3 regions of the Vibrio chagasii genome follow, and region 1 is predicted to be linked to each of the others. Evidence: predicted binding sites of a transcription regulator. Region 1 holds the regulator's gene; each other region holds the start of a gene.
What was found. Region 1 encodes CRP, which controls carbon source genes, mostly activating them, when cyclic AMP is high. Its sites were predicted from a motif close to TGTGANNNNNNTCACA; they were not measured.

Region 1 (2,279 bases):
GTTGAGCAGGTTGATGCAAGTAAGTTAGAGGGACACGAATTCCTATTTGGTGGCCGCCTTTGGGATTTGAGCTTCGCTGATTTCCAACTGTTAGCGAAGGAGAGCGAATACGCCTCTTGGTTAGCCGCTCACGGTTACGGTGCTAACCACTTCACGGTTAGTGTCAATCAACTGAACAAGTTCGATGAAGTACAAGCAGTGAATGACTACCTGAGTGATGCTAGCTTTACGATTAACGCATCTGGTGGTGAGGTAAAAGGCTCTCCAGAGGTGTTATTAGAGCAATCATCAACAATGGCAGACAAAGTGCCAGTGGCATTTGTTGAAGGCAATGAGATGATTCCTGGTGGCTTCTATGAGTTCGCTAAGCGCTATCCAATGGCCAATGGTGAGCTTTATACCGGTTTTGTTGCTGCATCGGCGGACAAGATCTTCGAAAGCACCAACGGTTAAAGAAAGATACGATTACGGTTTTTGCCCTAGAAACTCGGGTACGCTTCGCTTCGAGAATGTTTACAAGGCGAGAGCCTCATGTGTTCCATTCGTATCTCGTATCTCGTATCTCGTATCTTCTCTCAATAAAGAAAAAGCCACCAAATTCGCATTTGGTGGCTTTCATATTTTTGACTCAGTTAATCGAAATTAACGAGTGCCGTATACCACGATAGTCTTACCGTGTGCAGAAATTAGGTTCTGCTCTTCTAGCATCTTCAAGATACGACCTACTGTCTCACGAGAACAACCAACGATTTGGCCAATCTCTTGACGAGTGATCTTGATTTGCATGCCGTCAGGGTGAGTCATTGCATCTGGCTGTTTCGCTAGGTTTAGTAGCGTTTGAGCGATACGACCTGTTACGTCAAGGAACGCTAAGTCACCAACCTTTTGGCTAGTTACTTGTAGGCGGCTTGCCATTTGCGCTGAAAGACGCATTAGGATGTCTGGGTTCACTTGGATAAGTTGACGGAACTTCTTGAAAGAAATTTCAGCTACTTCACAAGGAGATTTAGCACGAACCCAAGCTGTACGCTCTTGGTCTTCTTCGAACAAGCCTAGCTCACCGATGAAGTCGCCTTGGTTTAGGTAAGAAAGAATCATTTCCTTACCTTCTTCGTCTTTAATAAGAACTGCCACAGAACCTTTAACGATGTAGTACAAGGTCTCTGCCTTTTCACCAGCATGGATCAAAGTACTTTTTGAAGGGTACTTATGAATATGACAGTGTGAAAGGAACCACTCTAATGTTGGATCGGTTTGAGGTTTACCTAGAACCATAATATCTCACTTCCTCTGCAGGGTATGCTTGCCGCTTTCCGTATTTTAGCTAAGCCTGAATTGACTTCTTAGGATAAGAGCACTCGATGAGCGCTGCAAGCTATCTTGTGTTTCGTTTAAGAATAGTATCCTTTTTCAGGTACTATTTCTTGATTTTAATCGTGACCAAGCTACGATTTTTTACGCAAAATTGTGCACATGATCACGGTATGAAAAGTAATCAGCCAGAATGTCGTTTTGTTAACCTATTTTCCCAGTTTCGATGAGTTGTTGTAGGATTGGCCTCACAATGAGCTCCATAGCAAAGCTCATCTTACCACCTGGCACCACTAGTGTGTTATGACGAGACATGAATGAGCCATCAATCATGGCCAAAAGATACGGGAAATCGACGTTTTTGATGCCGCGCAAACGTATAACAACGAAGCTTTCATCTAAACTTGGAATCCCTTTGGCGTTAAGTGGGTTTGATGTATCTACGGTTGGGACACGCTGAAAGTTGATATGAGTACGCGAAAATTGCGGGGTAATATAGTTAAGGTAATCATCCATTGAACGAACAATGGAGTCCATTACTGCTTCGCGTGAGTGGCCACGATCGCGTGTGTCACGAACGAACTTTTGAATCCACTCTAGGTTTACGATAGGAACCATGCCAATCAGCAGGTCGACGTGTTGAGAGACATTAATGTCGCCATCAACCACACCGCCGTGTAGACCTTCGTAAAACATCACGTCTGAATTTTCAGGGATATCTTGCCATGGCGTGAAGGTGCCAGGCATTTGATTATAAGGCACAGCTTCATCGAACGTATGTAGGTAACTACGTACTTTACCAGTACCTTCATTACCGTACTTACGGAAAAACTCTTCTAATGCTGCGAAGTCGTTGGCTTGTGGGCCGAAGTAGCTGATGTGCTTACCTTGCTCACGTGCCTTGCGGATCTCGACGTCCATTTCTGGTCGAGTGAAGCGGTGAAAACTATCCCCTTCAACCCAAGCAG
Region 2 (2,279 bases), 800 kb from region 1:
GTCGATACTGTCTCTGCTCGCTCTACTTTGGCGACCAGGTGAGCTTCTAAACCTGCTTCACGCGCAAGTTGGCGAGCGTAGTGCATGTCTTCGCCGTTACGAGGGAAAGAGACAGCGAGATAATCGACTTGGATTTGGGCGGCGGTGACGATGTCTCGTTTGTCTTTGTCGGTTAGCGCTTCTGCAGAAAGCCCACCGCCTTTTTTGTTGATGCCCTTGTTGTTGGATAGCGGACCGCCAATGATGACTTCGGTATGAACGCGGCAACCTTCGACCTTGGTGACTTTGAGTTGCACACGTCCATCATCAAGTAACAGAATGTCGCCGGCTGAGACATCATTCGGCAGCTCTTTGTAGTCGAGGCCAACGGCTTCTTGATTGCCTTCGCCTAAACCTAGGCTGCTGTCGAGGGTGAATTCATCACCAACAGCCAGTTGAATTTTTCCATCTCTGAATGTCGACACACGAATCTTGGGACCTTGAAGGTCGCCGAGGATAGCGATTTGTGTCCCCAGTTTTTTTGCGATTGCTCTGACTTTTTCTGCACGTTGTATATGGTCGTCGCTGCTGCCGTGGGAGAAGTTCATACGAACAATATTGGCACCTGCTTTGATGATCTCTTCAAGCACGTTACCTTTATCGGTAGAAGGGCCTAGCGTTGTGACGATTTTCGTTTTTCTTAATTCAGCTGTCATGAATACTCCTAGAGTGAGGCCAGTAATCTTTTTAAAAGACTGAATTAAGTATATGCATTAATTGATAATTTATTGGGAGCTAGGAGGATATTTCTTGATTTGCTTTTAATTATTGAATTCAGGGCTCAAACGCGATGTTTTATTCTGAAAATTAAGTCGTAAATTATCGATTTGGGTGTTAATTTTCCTCGAACTATTTGACTCGATACACAAAGATTCATGTATATACGTGATACTGGTCACGGCGATATACCAAGTGACTTCACAATTACTTCGCAAAGTAAAAAAATTATCTCGTTGATGATTTCTGGAGCGTAAAATGTACATGGCTCAACCGGGCCATATTGATCATATCAAACAGGTCAATGCTGGTCGTGTATATAAACTAATTGACCTTAAAGGTCCTATTTCTCGTATCGATCTGTCCAAACAAAGTGAGTTGGCTCCGGCGAGTATTACCAAAATAACCCGTGAACTCATGGAAGCTCACCTTATCCACGAGACGACGGTTCAAGAAGCCACGACTCGCGGACGTCCTGCTGTTGGCTTGCAAACCAACAATGAAGGTTGGCAATTCTTGTCGATGCGTCTTGGACGCGGGTATCTTACTATCGCGCTTCATGAACTGGGCGGCGATGTGCTTATCGATACGAAGATCGACATTCACGAACGCGACCAAGATGATGTACTTGCGCGTCTTCTTCATGAAATCGACGAATTCTTCCAAACTTATGCTGAGCAGCTCGACAGGGTAACCAGTATCGCGGTCACGCTTCCAGGCCTTGTGAATTCAGAGCAGGGTATTGTGTTGCAAATGCCGCATTACAATGTCGAAAACTTAGCTTTGGGTCCTGAGATCTACAAAGAAACGGGCTTGCCGGTTTTTATTGCCAATGATACTCGCGCGTGGGCGCTGGCTGAGAAGTTGTTTGGTAATTCTCAAGATAATGACAACTCTGTCTTAATCTCTATTCACCACGGTTTAGGTGCCGGGATTATTCTTGATGGCCGCGTTTTACAAGGTCGTCATGGCAACATCGGTGAGTTGGGGCATATCCAGATCGATAAGGAAGGCAAGCTGTGTCATTGTGGTAACCGAGGCTGCTTAGAGACGGTTGCGAGTTCACAAGCGATTCGTGAGCAAGTGAAAGAGCGTCTAGCCAATGGTGAGGAATCCACGCTGACTGCTTTTGAAGATGTCACGATTGAACAAATCTGTGCTGCTGCGGCTGATGGTGATCCGCTGGCGGTCGAAGTGATTGAGCAGTTAGGCCGTTATCTAGGTTCTGCGATTGCCATTGTGATTAACTTGTTCAACCCAGAGAAAATCTTAGTCGGTGGTGTCATCAACCAAGCTAAGAGCGTTCTGTACCCTGCGATTCAAAAATGTATCGAAGAGCAGAGCTTATCGGTTTACCACCAAGATTTAGAGCTGGTGGAATCTCGATTCTACAAACAAGCAACGATGCCTGGTGCTGCGCTTATCAAGCAGGCTCTCTACGACGGTCAGTTGCTAATGAAAGTTATTGAAGGCTAACTCTTTTTCTCTTCTTTTAGCCTTCCCCGATCCTTTCCATGTACTTA
Region 3 (2,279 bases), 880 kb from region 1:
ATCGCTACCCCAGATGAAGCAGCAATACCTTTGATGCCTGGCAGCTTTTGTTGTTCCAACAGCCAATGACCTTGAGTTTGAGCGTGCGCCACAATAACTGCAAGTTGAGCTGAGAGCGTAACGAGGAATGACTCTTCCATCTCACTGAATAAACGAGGTGTTTTTTGTTGAATAACCAATACGCCAAGCACTTGCTTGCGATGGATAATCGGAGTACCAAGAAAAGAGTGGTAAATGTTTTCTCCAAGTTCTGGAAAAAACTTATAAGCAGGGTGAGCAGACGCTTGTGCAAGGTTAATAGGTTCAGCACTTCGTTTCACGAGGCCAACTAAGCCTTCGTCGAAACCAATGTGAATACTATTACCTTCAAAGATCAGGCCTTGAGTTGCCATCAACTCAAGGCGCTGCATATCATTATTGGCTAAATACACGGTGCAACATTCCGTCTGCATCGCACTGCATGTCTCTTTAACTAGAATATCAAGTGCCGTCGATACATCTTCAACTCTTGATACGTGTTCAACTATTTCCCTTAGTTGACTGAGCATGCTTAACCTCTACGCAATTTGCGTTTTCCTTTTGTTTTTCGCTCTTTAAACGGCATTGCTAAAGATGCGAACTCTTTCATCGCTCGACGGTAAACATCTCGCTTAAAAGAAACTACTTGTCGAACTGGGTACCAGTAACTCACCCAACGCCAACCATCAAACTCAGGTGTACTCCCACGCTGCATATTGATACGCGATTCATCGCAATCTAAGCGTAAAAGGAACCACTTCTGTTTTTGTCCAATACAGACAGGTTTAGAATCCCACCGAACCAGTCGTTTGGGTAGCTTGTAGCGTAACCAATGACGACTTGTCGCGACGATCTTTACATCCTTTTTAGTAAGGCCAACCTCTTCATACAACTCACGGTACATTGCCTGTTCCGGAGTTTCACCTTCATCTATTCCCCCTTGAGGGAATTGCCATGAATGTTGCCCGTATCGTTTAGCCCAGAAGACCTGACCATGGTTGTTACAGATTACAATACCAACATTTAATCGGTAACCATCGCCATCTATCACTGGCCAACCTCTATCTAAATTTTTAATTACACTGATTTTTCCACATATCCCCAATTGGAGCAAACTTAGTGACGTGATAAGCGCTATATTTATGAATATTATCTGCAAATATGGATAAGTTTTGCTCAAATCCGAGTTACCCACACAATAGTGAGACCTAGACCACATTTATTCACCTTTTCTGTGAATAACTATGTGAAGAATTAGCCGCAATCGTTTTTTTTAATCCATAGATTCATCAACACTAAAACCAGCCCACTAGAAAAACAAAAACTTAAACATTAAAAATCAACACCTTAAAATAAAAATAAAAAATCAAAGCACAGTCAAAACTCAAAAGATCTTTTAAAAACACAAGCTGTTCAAAGATCAACCACCCCGGTGTTTATCCACACTACCAAGTGAAAGATTCATTTTACACCCCATTTGGCAAGCATTTTATCCACCAAAAACCCCTGTTTATTTATCCACTAAATTAATATTTCAATTAATTACCTTTATGTCCTGTGGATAACCCTAAGTTTGATCCCTTCTTCGACTAGGAGATCATTTCTTAACCAGTCGTCATTTGGTGATAACTTCTGATAAAATCATTTTTTTGATCATGCCTTTTATTATGAAACCAGAACCACAAACACAACAAGAGTTGTTAGACAGAGCTTACGCGATTGCCGGGATGACCTTCAAAGAGCTCGCTGATGAAGCAGAGATGGACATGCCAAACGATCTTAAGCGAGACAAAGGCTGGGTTGGGCAACTGTTAGAATGGCACTTAGGCGCACCTGCCGGCAGTAAACCAGAACAGGATTTCGCGAAGCTAGGCATCGAGCTAAAGAGTATTCCGATTGGCTATTCTGGTAAGCCACTTGAAACCACCTTTGTTTGTGTGGCGCCATTAATGGGAGTGCAAGGACTGACATGGGAAACCAGCCATGTTCGCAATAAACTGTCTAAAGTGTTGTGGATCCCTGTAGAAGGGGAAAGAGAAATCCCGCTGGCAGAACGTCACGTTGGATCACCACTACTATGGACACCAAGTGAAGCTGAGAACGAACTCCTAAAGAGAGACTGGGAAGAGTTGATGGAGTTGATCGTTTTAGGGAACGTTGAACAGATCACGGCAAGGCATGGAGAAGCCCTACACTTACGTCCAAAGGCCGCAAACAGTCGCGTGTTAACCGAAGCTTATGGAGCCAGTGGAAAGCCCATC

Region 2: a site for CRP is predicted at 924-939, ahead of mlc (sugar metabolism global transcriptional regulator Mlc). Genes of this name have one in related genera too.
Region 3: a site for CRP is predicted at 1,221-1,236, ahead of rppH (RNA pyrophosphohydrolase). Genes of this name have one in related genera too.

What each region holds. Positions count from the first base shown of each region.
Region 1 is NZ_AP025465.1:3,090,696-3,092,974, reverse strand. It holds gene OCV52_RS14335 (DUF1338 domain-containing protein) at 1-453, shown strand, start outside; gene crp (cAMP-activated global transcriptional regulator CRP) at 643-1,275, opposite strand; gene OCV52_RS14325 (phosphoribulokinase) at 1,516-2,279, opposite strand, start outside.
Region 2 is NZ_AP025465.1:2,285,846-2,288,124, reverse strand. It holds gene pyk (pyruvate kinase) at 1-695, opposite strand, end outside; gene mlc (sugar metabolism global transcriptional regulator Mlc) at 1,015-2,232, shown strand.
Region 3 is NZ_AP025465.1:559,255-561,533, reverse strand. It holds gene ptsP (phosphoenolpyruvate--protein phosphotransferase) at 1-548, opposite strand, end outside; gene rppH (RNA pyrophosphohydrolase) at 551-1,069, opposite strand; gene mutH (DNA mismatch repair endonuclease MutH) at 1,686-2,279, shown strand, end outside.